Regions from separate parts of the Methylobacterium sp. Gmos1 genome, predicted to be linked through region 2. Evidence: riboswitches for the same ligand, from Rfam matches in the RefSeq annotation. Region 2 holds a riboswitch; the other holds the start of a gene.
What was found. A riboswitch is a leader RNA that binds a small molecule or an ion and turns the genes downstream of it on or off. The one in region 2 is predicted to bind cobalamin.
Positions count from the first base shown of each region.

Region 1: it holds a riboswitch for cobalamin, as region 2 does, so the genes downstream of both, ACS5PV_RS13255 (TonB-dependent receptor) here and ACS5PV_RS09415 (CbtB domain-containing protein) in region 2, are expected to answer to the same signal.

Region 1 is NZ_JBSNCC010000005.1:281,409-288,645, forward strand. It holds gene ACS5PV_RS13230 (TetR/AcrR family transcriptional regulator) at 80-667, opposite strand; gene ACS5PV_RS13235 (MFS transporter) at 737-2,044, shown strand; gene trxA (thioredoxin) at 2,237-3,145, shown strand; gene ACS5PV_RS13245 (LON peptidase substrate-binding domain-containing protein) at 3,303-3,971, shown strand; gene ACS5PV_RS13250 (Trm112 family protein) at 4,021-4,224, shown strand; cobalamin riboswitch at 4,326-4,511, shown strand; gene ACS5PV_RS13255 (TonB-dependent receptor) at 4,626-6,683, shown strand; gene ACS5PV_RS13260 (GNAT family N-acetyltransferase) at 6,894-7,237, opposite strand, start outside.
Region 2 is NZ_JBSNCC010000004.1:60,910-68,146, forward strand. It holds gene nagZ (beta-N-acetylhexosaminidase) at 1-60, shown strand, start outside; gene ACS5PV_RS09375 (segregation and condensation protein A) at 62-835, shown strand; gene scpB (SMC-Scp complex subunit ScpB) at 842-1,501, shown strand; gene ACS5PV_RS09385 (twin-arginine translocase TatA/TatE family subunit) at 1,688-2,023, shown strand; gene tatB (Sec-independent protein translocase protein TatB) at 2,270-2,815, shown strand; gene tatC (twin-arginine translocase subunit TatC) at 2,812-3,615, shown strand; gene ACS5PV_RS09400 (prephenate dehydrogenase/arogenate dehydrogenase family protein) at 3,729-4,502, opposite strand; gene cobO (cob(I)yrinic acid a,c-diamide adenosyltransferase) at 4,693-5,298, opposite strand; gene cobU (bifunctional adenosylcobinamide kinase/adenosylcobinamide-phosphate guanylyltransferase) at 5,295-5,807, opposite strand; cobalamin riboswitch at 5,915-6,115, shown strand; gene ACS5PV_RS09415 (CbtB domain-containing protein) at 6,146-6,322, shown strand; gene ACS5PV_RS09420 (CbtA family protein) at 6,410-7,168, shown strand; gene ACS5PV_RS09425 (DUF1636 family protein) at 7,165-7,237, shown strand, end outside.

The DNA.
Region 1 (7,237 bases), on a different contig from region 2:
GCCGTGCTGCCGCCGCCCCCCGATTTATTGACGGAATTCTATGGTGCGGTGCGCGATGCTAGCCCGACCCGGGCCGGCCTCACGCGCGGCTCGCCGCGATCAGCGCCTCGGCGGCGGCGGACAGCGAGCGGGTCGGCCCGTCGGAGCCGAAGATCTGCCCGCAGGCGAAGGCGCCCTCGACGAGGAGCAGCAGCGCGTCGGCGAGGTGTTCGGGCGCGCGGGCGCCGAGCGTGCCGGCGACCTCGGCGAGGCGGGCGTGGAGCGCGCGCTTGCCGTCGCAGGCCGCCGCGTGCACCGGATGGTCCTCCTCCGGATACTCGACCACGGCGTTGGTGAGGCCGCAGCCGCGAAAGCCCGGCCGGGCGCTGCGCCCGGCGATGCCGTCGAGGAAGGAGAGAAGGCCCGCCTGCGGGTCGTCCGGATGGGCGGCCAGCGCCTCGTCGAGGCGGGCGCGCAGGCCGGCATCGTAATCCTTCAGGCAGGCGACCACGAGGGCGTCCTTCGAGGCGAAGCCGCGATACAGGCTCGGCTTCGTCACCCCGGCCCGGGCCACGATCTCGTCGACCCCGACGCCCCGGAAGCCGCGGCTGTAGAACAGCTCGCGGGCCGCCGCCCGGATCCGGTCGCCGGCCCGGACGGGTGCGCTCCCGTCATGCCCCTCCGCCATGTTTCACCCTTGACGATGTTACTGACCGGTACGTAACGTCCTAGCACGATTCGGGGAGGATGTCCCAGCATGAGTTCGACCGTGTCGCCGCGGGGCCTCGCCTCCCCCGCCCCGCCCAGGCCCAGGCCCTTCGGCCAGAACTACGCCTTCGTGGTGGTGGGGGTGATCTTCCTGTGCCTGCTCGCGGCGGCCGGCCTGCGGGCCTCGCCCGGCGTGCTGATCCTGCCGCTGGAGCAGGCCTTCGGCTGGAGCCGGGGCACCACCTCCTTCGCCGCCGGGCTCGGCATCTTCCTCTACGGGCTCGTCGGGCCGTTCGCCGCGGCCCTGATGCAGAGCTTCGGCATCCGCCGCACGCTGCTCTGCGCGCTCGCCCTGATGTCGGCCTCGACGGCCTTGAGCGCGCTGATGAGCGAGCCCTGGCACCTCATCGCCACCTGGGGCGTGCTGTCGGGCCTCGGCAGCGGCTGCGTCGCCATCGTGCTCGGCGCCACGGTGGTGAACCGCTGGTTTGCCGTGCGCCGCGGCCTGTTCATGGGGCTCCTCACCGCCAGCACCGCCACCGGCACGCTGATCTTCCTGCCGGGCCTCGCGGCCATCGCGCAAGCCGGCGGCTGGCAGCCGGTGGTGCTCACCGTGGCGTGCGCCACCGCGGCGCTGATCCCCCTCGTCGCCTGGCTACTGCCGGAGCGCCCCTCCGACATCGGCCTCACCCCCTACGGCGCCGCACCCGGCACCGTCTCCGAGCCGCCCCGGCGCGCCAATCCCTTTCGCGCCGCGATCGACGGGCTGGTGCGGGCGAGCCGCAAGGGCGATTTCTGGCTCCTGTTCGGCACCTTCTTCATCTGCGGGCTCACCACCAACGGGCTGGTCGGCACCCACCTGATCTCGTTCTGCGCCGACCAGGGCATCCCGGAGGTGCGGGCCGCGGGGCTGTTGGCGCTGATGGGCGTGTTCGACCTCATCGGCACCACCGGCTCGGGCTGGCTCACCGACCGCTACGACCCGCGCAAGCTGCTCTTCGTCTATTACGGCCTGCGCGGCCTGTCGCTGATGGCGCTGCCCTTCACCGACTTCTCGTTCTACAGCCTGTCGATCTTCGCGGTGTTCTACGGCCTCGACTGGATCGCCACGGTGCCGCCGACGGTGCGGCTCGCCAACGAAGCCTTCGGCGAGCGCGACGCCCCGATCGTCTTCGGCTGGATCGCCGCCGGCCACCAGCTTGGCGCTGCCACCGCCGCGTTCGGCGCCGGCCTGGTGCGGGCCTCCGAGGGCCGCTACCTCGAGGCGTTCCTGGCCGCCGGTCTCACCGCCGTCATGGCCGCACTGATGTCGCTGATGATCGGCCGGATGCGGCAAGCGGCGCCAGCCGCAGCGTGACGACCCGGCGCCGGCCGCAGCGTGACCCACTCGCCGAGCGCGGCCGCACGATGGCCGCGTCCGGCTCCTGGTTTCCCGTGCGGTTTCAGGCTTTCCCGCGCCTTGCCCTGGCCGGGGCGGCCGGTCTACCCCATCTGATCGGCGGGCCGGCTCACGGCCCGCGACGTGAAGGCCGTTCTCCCGAGGTCATCGATGCTCACCGACACTCCCGCGGCCGGCCAGCCCCCCGCGGGCGCCCTGATCAAGGACACCACCACCGCGACCTTCCGCCAGGACGTGATGCAGGAATCCCTGCAGCAGCCGGTGCTGGTCGATTTCTGGGCGCCGTGGTGCGGGCCGTGCAAGCAGCTCACGCCGATCATCGAGAAGGCCGTCAAGGACGCCGGCGGCAAGGTGAAGCTCGTCAAGATGAACATCGACGAGCATCCCCAGATCGCCGGCCAGCTCGGCATCCAGTCGATCCCGGCGGTGATCGCGTTCCAGCGCGGCCAGCCGGTCGACGGCTTCATGGGGGCGCTTCCCGAGGGCCAGGTGAAGGCCTTCATCGAGCGCCTGGTCGGCCCCCTCGGGCCGACCGCCGTCGAGGACCTGATGGCGGAGGCGCAAGCCGCCGCCGAGGCCGGTGATTCGGATGCCGCCGCCGAGATCTATGCCGCGGTGCTCGGCCAGGAGCCGGGGCATGCCGGCGCCATCGCGGCGCTCGCCCGCCTGCTCCTCGACCGCGACGACGTCGAGGGCGCCCGCCGCTTCCTCGAATCGGCGCCGCCCGAGGCCGCCAAGGACCCGGCCATCGCCGCCGTGAAGGCGGCGATCGATCTCGCCGAGCAGGCGGCCTCGCTCGGCGACCTCGCCGGCTTCCAGCGCCGGATCGAGGCGGACCCGGCCGATTACCAGGCCCGGTTCGACCTCGCGCTCGGCCTCAACGCCAAGGGCCAACAGCAGGAGGCGGTCGACCAGCTGATCGAGATCGTCCGCCGCGACCGGACCTGGAACGACGACGGCGCCCGCAAGCAGCTGCTCCAGCTGTTCGAGGCCTGGGGCCCGATGGACCCGATGACCATCCGCGGCCGGCGCAAGCTGTCGACCCTGATGTTCTCGTGAGGAGGGCCGGGGTGCATCCACAAGTGCATCCCGGGCGCGGCATTACGCCGGACAGGTATCCACGCCGGCCGGCCGCGCCCTAGATCGCTGCTGGTGATCCCGGGCCCGAGACGAGGAAGCCCGGGACCCCCTTACGATCCGCGCGGGAGCGACGCCGATGAGCATGAACGTCGCCTACAAGGGGCCGGGCGACTGCCCGGCCGAGATCCCGGTCTTTCCGCTTCCCGGCGCGTTGCTGCTGCCGCGGGGCCAGATGCCGCTCAACATCTTCGAGCCGCGCTACCTCGCGATGATCGACGAGGCCCTGCGCACCGACCGGGTGATCGGCATGATCCAGCCGGATTCCGACTCCGGCGAGACCCCGCTGTCGCCCAAGCTGTTCAAGGTCGGCTGCGCCGGCCGGGTCACCCAGTTCGCCGAGACCGGCGACGGCCGCTACCTGATCTCGCTCACCGGCATCGCCCGCTTCCGGATCGAGGAGGAGCTGTCGACCACCACCGGCTACCGGCGCTGCAAGGTCACCTTCGCGCCGTTCGAGAGCGACTTCCACGCCCGCGCCGGCGAGGAGGCGGTGGACCGCGCCGGCGTGCTGAAGGCTCTTCGCGATTTCGTCGAGGCCAACGACCTCAAGGTCGACTGGGCCGGGATCGAGGAGGCGCCGAACGAGGCCCTGGTGAACGCGCTGTGCATGATGAGCCCGTTCGGCCCGCGCGAGAAGCAGGCGATGCTGGAGGCGCCCGACCTCAAGACCCGGGCCGAGGTGCTGATCGCCGTGACCGAGATGGAACTGGTGCGGGCCTCCGGCGCCGAGCCGACGCTGCAATAGGCGGCGGCTTGGGCTAGAGAAACGCCGAAACCACTCGGAAGGACCACCCGTGAGCGAATCCCCGACCTCCTTCGAGGCCACCCGCATCGACCCGAAGCTGCTCGAGCTCTTGGTCTGCCCCCTGACCAAGGAGCGGCTCGACTACGATTCGGCGCGCCAGGAGCTGATCAGCCGCTCGGCCAAGCTCGCCTACCCGATCCGCGACGGCATCCCGATCATGCTGCCGGAAGAGGCGCGGCCGCTGGCGGATTGAGCGCGCCGCGCGGGACACGACCCGCGCGGTTTCCCGTCGACAACCGGCAACACGCCCGACAAATCGGCGTGCGCCGCGTTGGCGCCCGCCGATTTCGAGCCTACACCTCGACGGGACGGTTCCCCCCGGGGATCAAAAGGGAACGCGGTGCGAGATGCCGCGGCTGCCCCCGCAACTGTGAGCGGCGAGTCCTCCATCACCGACGTCACTGGGTGCGATGAGCCCGGGAAGACGATGGAGGGCCGAGACCCGCAAGCCAGGAGACCTGCCGTCAGCCGTGGTCACATGTGGGCCGCGCCGGCCGGGGTGTGCCGGTGCCTCCACGGTGACGTGCCACAGCCCCTGAAGGCTCGCCCGTGCCCGCCTCCCGTCTCCCGTTCCTCGCGGCACTCGCCGCCTGCCTGCCCGTCCCCGCCCTGGCGCAGGGTGACATCCCCCTCGACACGATCGACGTGACCGCTCCGGCGCCCGCAGCACCGACGGCGGCCAGCGCCGGCTATCCCGGCGGCGTCACCGGCATCGGCGGGGCCTTGCGTCCGGTCGAGGCGGCGAGCGCCGGGATCATCGGCGGGGCGGTGATCAACAGCCTGCCCGTCACCCGCCCGGGCGAGGTGCTCGAATCGGTGCCGGGCCTGATCGTCACCCAGCATTCCGGCGAGGGTAAAGCCAACCAGTTCTTCCTGCGCGGCTTCAACCTCGACCACGGCACCGACATCGCCATCCACGTCGACGGCATGCCGGTGAACATGCGCACCCACGCCCACGGCCAGGGCTACGCCGACCTCAACTTCCTGATCCCCGAGCTCGTCGGCGCGGTCGAGTTCCACAAGGGCCCGTACTTCGTCCGCGACGGCGACTTCGCCTCCGCCGGCTCGGTGCGGATCGACTATCTCGACAAGCTCGACCGCAACATCGCGCTCACCACGCTGGGCAGCTTCGGCTTCAGGCGCGGGCTCTCGGCGGCCTCGGTGCCGCTCGGCGCCGGCAACCTCCTGGTGGCGGGCGAGGCGCAAGCCTATGACGGGCCGTGGGTCGTGCCCGACGCCCTGCGCAAGCTCAACGGCGTCGCCCGCTACAGCCAGGGCACCGCCACGGACGGTTTTTCCGTCACCGGCATGGCCTACTGGGCGAAATGGAACGCCACCAACCAGATCCCCGAGCGGGCGGTGGCGGAGGGCATCATCGGCCGCTACGGCACGCTCGATCCGACCGATGGCGGCGATACCGGGCGCTTCTCGCTCTCCGGACGCTGGAGCCAGTCGGATGCCGGCGGCATCACCCGGGCCTCGGCCTACGTGATCCGCTACCAGATGAACCTCTGGAACAACTTCACCTACTTCCTCAACGATCCCGTCAACGGCGACCAGTTCCGCCAGCGCGACGCCCGCGTGCTCGGCGGCGGCGAGATCTCGAGGGTCTTCCAGGGCGACCTGTTCGGGTTGCCGATGGAGAACGAGATCGGCGTGCAGACCCGCACCGACGACATCCGGGTCGGCCTGTTCAACACCACCGCCCGGCAATACCGCTCGACCGTCCTCGACGACCGGGTGCTGGAGGCGAGCGCCGCCTTCTACTACGAGAACCGCGTGCGCTGGACCGACTGGCTGCGCACCAGCGTCGGCTTCCGGGCCGACGGCTACTATGCCGACGTCCGCTCCGACACGCCCGCGAATTCGGGCCGCGCCCGCGACGGCATCGTCAACCCGAAGCTCGGCGCAGTGTTCGGGCCGTGGGCGGATACCGAGATCTACCTGAATTACGGCGGCGGCTTCCACTCGAACGACGCCCGCGGCGTCACCGCGACGGTCGATCCGGTGAGCCCGCTGTTCAACATCGCCCGCTCGCCGTTCCTGGTGCCCTCGACCGGCTACGAGGTCGGGATCCGCAACCGCTCGATCGCCGGCCTGGAGACGAGCCTCGCCCTGTTCCGGCTCGACTTCGCCTCCGAGAACCTGTTCCAGGGCGATACCGGCACCACCGAGCCGAGCCGGCCGACCCGCCGCTTCGGCATCGAGTGGAGCAACCACTACGCGCTCACCCCCTGGCTGCGGCTGGAGGGCGACCTGACGCTCACCAATGCGCGCTTTGCCGACCGCGACCCGATCGGCCAGCGCGTGCCCGAGGCCCCGACCGCCATCGCCTCGGCGGGCTTCACCTTCGGCGAGGGCCAGGGCTGGTTCGGGACCTTGCGCTTCCGCTACTTCGGCCCGCGGCCGCTGATCGAGGACAACTCGGTGCGCTCGAAGCCGACCGCCCTGCTCAACGGCCGGATCGGCTACGCCTTCGACAACGGCATGAGCCTCGCCCTCGACGTGCTCAACCTGACGAACGCCCGGGCCGACCAGATCACCTACTACTACGAGTCGCGCCTGCCCGGAGAGGCGGCAGGCGTCGCCGACCGGCACTTCCACCCGGTCGAGCCGACGGCGGTCAGGCTGACGCTGGCGGGGCGGTTCTGAGAACTGTTTGGCCCCTGCCGACGAACTAGCGCCCAACCGGGCTTCGCCGTGAGATCGCGGACAGGAACGATATCGTTTTCAACGGATCTGTTCGAGTAAAGATGAAGCGCACCTCCCCTCTCCCGTTTGGGAGAGGGGATCCCGTGCCTCACCGAATTCAATCAACTCAAAGTAAAAAAATTTTATCCATCAATTTTTTTAGATACGACCCTACACATCCCGCCGCATCAGCGCGTACATCTTCTCCCGATACGGAAACGTCTCGACGTTGCGCCAGCCGATCCGGGCATACAGCCCCTCCGCGCTGCGGGTGTAGAGCCACAGGGTCGGGATCCCGCGGGACATCGCCTCCGCCTCCACCGCCGCGACGAGCCGCACCGCGTGGCCGCGGCCCCGGGCGTGGGGCGCCACGAAGACGCCGGCGAGCCAGGGCGTCAGGTCGGGCCGCGTCTCGAGGTCGTGGGCGGCGAGGCTCGCCATGCCGACGGGCTCGTCGTCGGCCAGGAGCACGAAGGTGCGGGGCATCGAAGGGGCCGCGGCGCCCACGGCCTCGG
Region 2 (7,237 bases):
GCCTTCGACCCGGCCGAGGCCCGCGCCCGCCTGGATGCCGGGCTCGCCGCCGCTGCCTGAGATGGCGGACGGCTTCGTCGACGGCATGCCGCAGGCCGCCGAGGGCGCGGCCTTCGTGGTCGACGTCGACGGTTTCGAGGGCCCCCTCGACCTGCTGCTCGAACTGGCACGGCGCCAGAAGGTCGACCTCGCCCGGATCTCGATCCTGGCGCTGGTCGAGCAGTACCTCGCCTTCATCGACGAGGCGCGCCGCCTGCGGCTGGAGCTGGCGGCGGATTACCTGGTGATGGCGGCCTGGCTCGCCTACCTGAAGTCGCGCCTGCTGCTGCCGGCCCCACCCCGGGGTCCCGAGCCCGCCGCCGACGATCTCGCCGAGGCCCTGAGCCTGCGGCTGCGCCGCCTCGAGGCGATCCGCGCCGCCGCCGCGATGCTCGCCGGGCGCTCCCAGCTCGGGCGTGACGTGTTCGGCCGCGGCGCCGTCCCGCCGGAGCCCATCGTCACCGCGCCGGGTGCCCTTGCGGTCACCCTGCACGACCTGATCGCGGCTTACGCCCGCCAGCGCCAGGAGCAGGCGCGGGCGCAGGTGACGCTGCCGCCGCGCAGCGTGTGGTCCCTGGTCGACGCCCGCGCCGCGCTGGAGCGGCTGGTCGGCCCGCGGGACGACTGGACCGACCTCGATTCCTGCCTCGCCCGGTACCTCGCCGACCCCGGGCGCCGCGCCACCGTGCGCGCCTCCTCGCTCTCGGCCGTGCTGGAGCTCGCCCGCGAGGGCCAGATCCTGCTGCGCCAGGACAAGCCCTTCGCGCCGATCCAGATCCGCGCCGCCGGAGGCTGAGCCCGCGTGGCGAAGACCACTCCCCCGCCTCCCCCCTCCGAGGCCGCCCGCCTCGCCGAGGCGCTGATCTTCAGCGCGCCCGCGCCCCTCTCCGAGGCCGACCTCGCCGCCCGGCTGCCGACCGGGACCGACGTGTCGTCGGTGCTCGCCGAGATCGCGCGTACTTACGCGCCCCGGGGGATCACGCTCGCGCGGGTGGCCGGCGGCTACGCCTTCCGCACCGCGCCCGACCTCGCCCCCGCCCTGCGCGGCGGCGTGCCGGAGCCGCGAAAACTGTCGCGGGCCGCCCTCGAGACGCTCGCCATCGTCGCCTACCACCAGCCGGTGACCCGGGCCGAGATCGAGGAGATCCGCGGCGTCACCACCTCGAAGGGCTCGCTCGATCTGCTGCTCGAGACCGGCTGGGTGCGCCTGCGCGGCCGGCGCCGCAGCCCGGGGCGGCCGGTGACCTACGGCACCACCCCGGCCTTCCTCGATCATTTCGGCCTCGACGCCGTCTCGGACCTGCCCGGCCTGGAGGAACTGAAGGGCCTCGGGCTGATCGAGGGACGGCTGCCCGCCGGCTTCCGGGTGCCCCAGCCGGGCGGCGCGGGCGGGCCGGACGAGGATCCCCTGGAGGATCCAAAACAGGATCCGCCGGCGCCCGGCGACGCCGCGGCGGGCTGAAATCCCGGGTGGGGCATTCCGCCGGCCCCCGAGGAAACGCTTGTTTTCGCCTCCCGCCGTCCTTACGTTCCGGCCGCACCGCAGGCGCTCGGGTCGCCGTTGGGCCTGCGGGATCAGAGGTTTGGGGCGTCCACGGCGCCCCGCGAGAGTGCCGCAGCGGCGTGAGACGCTGCGCAGGAGAGAACCATGGGCGGCGCGAGTATCTGGCACTGGATCGTCGTCGGCGTGATCATCATGCTGCTGTTCGGGCGCGGCAAGGTGTCCGACCTGATGGGCGATGTCGCCAAGGGCATCAAGGCCTTCAAGAAGGGCATGGCCGACGAGGATCAGGCCCCGACCACGACGGCGCAGGTGCCCCACGCGCAGGTCCCGCCGGTGCAGGTGGCCCCGCCGGTGGTGCACCCGACCCCGGTCCAGCCGGTTCACGTGCCGCCGGCTCCCGTCGCGCCGACGCATGTGCCGACCGCGCAGATGCCGCCGGTCGGAACCACCGAGCCGAACGTCGACCGCAAGGTCGGCTGAGCGGTCCCTCGAAGATCATCCCCGCGAGGAGCGCGTGGCATCCGGCCCGGCTCCGCGCCTCCGCGCTCCTTGCAGGGCATCCCGGCAGGCCATCCCGCCCCTCGTCGCCGGCCGCCGGCAACCGTGCGGGAACCTGCTGCGGGAACCTGCTGACGGTGACTGGCGCCGGCGCACCGGCGTGCTAGACAGCCCGCGCGAGGCGCCCGCACAACAGTCGCGCCGCGCGAGTAGCAGGGCCGTTTCGCCATGTTCGATATGAGTTGGGGCGAGGTGATGCTGATCGGCGGCGTCGCGCTCGTCGTCATCGGCCCCAAGGACCTGCCCAAGGCCCTGCGCACCGTCGGCCAGGTCACCGCCCGGCTCAAGCGCATGGCCGGCGAGTTCCAGAGCCAGTTCAGCGAGGCGATGCGCGAGGCGGAGCTCGACGAGGTCCGCCGCGAGGTCGAGGGCATCAACCGCAGCGTCTCGTCGGCGACCGCGACCGGCTTCAACCCGGTCCAGACCATCCGCAACGAGATCAAGGGCGCCGTCGACGGCGTGCCCAAGCCCGCGACGACGGCACTGCCGGGCACCGACCCTCTCCCGTCGGAATCCTTTGCGGCACTGCCGGAGCCCGCTCACCCGGTCGATCCCGCTGCACCGCCGGCCTACCCGCAGCCCGAGCCCGCGGCCGAGAAGCCGTCGGTCTCGGCGCTCGCCGCCGCGACCGCGCAGCTCAAGGCCGACGCGGCCCGCGCCGCGCCCGCCTCCTCCACCCCCCACGACACCGCCAGCACGGGCCCGACCGCATGATCACCGAGGCCGATGAAGCCGAGATCGAGGCCTCGCGCGCACCCCTGATCGAGCACCTGATCGAGCTGCGCTCGCGGCTGATCAAGTCGCTGCTCGCCTTCGGGGTGATGTTTTTCGTCTGCTTCTTCTTCGCGCAGCACATCTACAACATCCTCGTCCACCCCTATGTCAGCGTGGTGGGGGCCGAGAAGGCGCGGCTGATCGCGACCCATTTCCTCGAGCAGGTGTTCACTAACATCAAGCTCAGCGTGTTCGGCGCCGGCTTCCTGTCCTTCCCGGTCGTCGCCACCCAGCTCTACGCCTTCGTGGCGCCGGGCCTGTACCGCAACGAGCGCCGGGCCTTCCTGCCCTACCTCGTCGCCACGCCGATCTTCTTCCTGCTCGGCGCCCTCGTCGTCTACTTCCTGGCGATGCCGCTGCTGATCCGGTTCTCGGTCAGCCTGCAGCAGATCGGCCAGCCCGGCGAGGCCACGATCGAGCTCCTGCCGAAGGTGGACGAGTACCTCTCGCTCATCATGACGCTGATCTTCGCCTTCGGGATCGCGTTCCAGCTGCCGGTGATCCTGACCCTGCTGGGCCAGATCGGGCTGATCGACTCGAAGTTCCTGAAGGAGCGCCGCCGCTACGCGATCGTGCTGGTCTTCGTCGCCGCCGCGGTGCTGACCCCGCCGGACGTGATCAGCCAGCTCTCGCTCGCGATCCCGATGCTGCTCCTCTACGAGGCGTCGATCGTCTCGGTCCGGGCGATGGAGAAGCGCCGCGAGCGGGACCGGGCGGCGGAGGACGCGGCGGGGGAGTAGGGCTCTGCCCTCTCCTTTCCCCCGAGGATATCGTGCCACCACCCGGTCATCCCGGGACCGCGAAGCGGGATCCGGGATGACGCGGAGGGTTTCGTAAAACCCCGCGGCCAGTCTCAGCCCCCGGCGCCGGCCGGCTCGACCTCCTCCAGTTCCCCCTCCATCCGCGCCGCCAGCTCGAAGAACCGCCGCCGCACCTCGCCGGCGTAGGGGTTCTCGCGCTCGATCGCGTGGTAGACCTCCGGCGCGTCGTGCCGGACCATGCCGACGGCCTGCATCACCAGGTCGAAGCTGCGGGTGGTCATCCGGGTCGGCAGCGGCTCCATCGCCACCAGCACCTTGGCGATCAGGTGGGTCAGGCCCTGCACCGCCGCCGCCTCGCGGTCATGCGCCTCCGGCGTGGTCAGGATCACCGTGAGCCCGAGGGCCCGGCGCAGGAAGACGCCGACTTCCACGCCCCGGTCGCCGCGCACCGGGCAGACCGCGATCTTGAGCCCGCGCAGGCCGTCCCGCGCGCTCTGCGGCCCGAACAGCGGGTGGGTCGCGACGATGTCGACGCAAGGCGGCAGGCCGGCGCGCATGATCTCGGCCGGCCGCACCTTCACCGAGCCGACATCGAGGACGAGGGCGCCCGGCCGCAGGTGCGGGGCAACCTTTCGCACCACCTCGGCGAGGGTCGGGACGGGCGTCGCCAGGATCACCACCGGGCAGCCGGCGGCCTCGTCCAGGCCGCACGCGTCGACCCCTGCCGCCGCGAAGGCGGCAGCGGGCGCGAAGGGGTCGTGGACGCAAAGCGTGAAGAACGGGGCCAGATGCGCGGCGACGAGGCGCCCGAAGGCGCCAAAACCGATCAGGCCGAGGGCGGGGAGCGGGATGGGAGAGGACGGCACGGGAGACCTCGGAGCGGGGGCGAGGTCGGCGGGCCTGGATTTCCTCGGAAAGCCCCAACCGCCGACACGTCGCAGCGGTTGAGAGAGATGACGAGCACTCCGCCGCTAGGTGCGCGGCGAATAATACAGTCCGGTCGGGAGGGCGCTGGTCATGGCCGAGCCTGTAGCGCTGTCCTACCCGGGCGGTCAATCAGAACTCGATGCCCTCCTGCGCCTTCACCCCGGCGGCGAAGTGGTGCTTCACCTGCCCCATCTCGGTGACGAGGTCGGCTGCCGCGACCAGCTCCGGCTTGGCGTTGCGGCCCGTCACCACGACGTGCAGGTCCGGTCGGCGCCGGCTCAACGCCGCCACCACCTCGTGGAGCGGCAGGTAGTCGTAGCGCAGCGCGATGTTGAGCTCGTCGAGGATCAGGAGCCGGATCGCCGGATCGGCCATCAGCGCCTCGGTCCTCGCCCAGGCGGCGCGGGCCGCCGCCACGTCGCGGTCGCGGTCCTGGGTCTCCCAGGTGAAGCCCTCCCCCATCGTGTGCCACGCGACCTGGTCGCCGAACCGCTCCAGCGCGAAGCGCTCGCCGGTCTCCCAGGCGCCCTTGATGTACTGCACGACCCCGACCCGCCAGCCGCGGCCCAAGGCCCGCAGCATCAGCCCGAAGGCGGCGGTCGACTTGCCCTTGCCGGGGCCGGTATGGACGATGAGCAGGCCCTTCTCGATCGTCTTGCCCGCGACCTCGGCGTCCTGCACCGCCTTGCGCTTCTCCATCTTGGCGCGGTGGCGCGCCGCCTCGTCGTCGCTCATGGCGTGTCTCCCTTGAGGATCATCGGCAGGCCGGCCACCACCAGCACCACCCGGTCGGCGATGGCCGCGAGCCGCTGGTGCAGCCGCCCGGCCTCGTCGCGGAACCGGCGGGCGAGCGCGTTCTCCGGCACGATGCCGAATCCCACCTCGTTCGAGACCAGTACGAGCGGCCCGGCCGCCAACCGGCAGGCCTCCACCAGTGCGTCGATCTCGGCCTCGAGGTCGGCCTCGTCATCCAGCATCGCGTTCGTCAGCCACAGGGTCAGGCAATCGACCAGCACCGGCCGGCCCGTCGGCGCCCGGCCGATCGCCGCCGGCAGATCGCGCGGCGCGTCGACCGTCTCCCACGGCAAAGGCCGGCGGGCGCGGTGCTCGGCGATGCGCGCGCGCATCTCGCCGTCGAAGGCTTGCGCGGTCGCGACGTAGCGCCAGGGCCCCGGCAGGGCCTCGATCAGCGCTTCGGCGTAGCGGCTCTTGCCCGAGCGGGCGCCGCCCAGCACCAGGGTCAGGCGCGGGGCGGCGCGAATCGGATCCGGCACTCGGCCCTCCTGTGCGGAAATCTCGGCGCCGGAGGTGTCGCGGCAGGCGGCACCGATTGCAAGCGCGCAGGCGACCGGCTAGGGTCGCGCACGACGGTGCCTCGGCGACGAGGTGAAAAGGGAACGCGGGAGCCGGGTTTCGTCCGGTACGCCGCGGCTGCCCCCGCAACTGTGAGCGGTCGCACACGGTCCGCCATCGGCCACTGGAGCGATCCGGGAAGGCGGTGGGCCGGCAGGAAGCCGCGAGCCAGGAGACCTGCCGTCACCCCTTTCTCTCGACGCCGCCGGTGGGGCGGCAGGAGTTCGTCATGGTCGCGATCACCCGGTCCCTCTCCCCCGCGCTCGTCGGCGAGCGCCTGAGCGCCGTCCTCCTGGCCGCCACGCTCGGCATCGGGCTCCTGTTCGTCTCCGGCTTCGCACCCGTGGTCGCCCTGCACAACGCCGCGCACGACTGGCGCCACGCCCACAACTTCCCCTGCCACTGACCGGGGCCTGACCCTCGTCGAGCCGCGCGGCCTGCGCCCCGAGGGGCCGCGGGCCCGCGGCGCTTTGGTCGTGCAGGAAACGCTCCCATGACGAAACGTCTGCTCGCCGCGGCCCTGGTCGCCGGCTTTCTCGCCGCGTGCGTGACTTCGCTGCTGCAATTCGCCCTCACCTCGCCGCTGATCCTCGCGGCGGAGAAGTACGAGACGGCGGAGAGCCCCGCCCCCACCCGCGTCTCCGCCAACCCGCTGATCGTGCTGGCCCATGCCGGCCACGGCTCTGCCGGGCACGACCACGGCGGCGAGCCGCAATGGCAGCCGGCCCCCGGCCTGCCGCGCCTCGCCTTCACGGCGCTCGCCACCCTGGTGAGCGGCGTCGGCTACGCGCTGCTGCTCGGTGCCGTGCTGGTCGCGGCCGGCCGCGAGGTCACGCCCGCCGAGGCGCTGCGCTTCGCCATCGGCGGCTTCCTCGCCGCCAGCCTCGCGCCGGCGGTGGGGCTGCCGCCGGAACTGCCCGGCACCGCGGCCGCCGCCCTCGAGTCGCGCCAGCTCTGGTGGGTGGCGACCGCGCTCGCCACGGCCCTCGGCCTCTACCTGGTGGCGATCCGCCGCGGGCCGGCCGCGATCGCTGTCGGCCTCGCGCTCATCGTCACGCCGCACGCCTGGGGCGCTCCGCACGGGCCCGAGGAGATCTCGGCGATGCCTCCGGTCTACGCGGCGCAGTTCGCCGCCCGGTCGCTGGCGGTCGCCTTCGCGTTCTGGGCGGTGCTCGGCCTCGCCTTCGGCTGGGCCTGGGGTGCCGTCGCCGGGACGAGGGGCGCCGCGCGCCGCAGCGAGGTCGCCGCGTGAACGAGCCGATCCCCTCCGACATCTGCACCCTCTACGTCTGCACCACCTGCCGCGACGCCGCCGACCCGG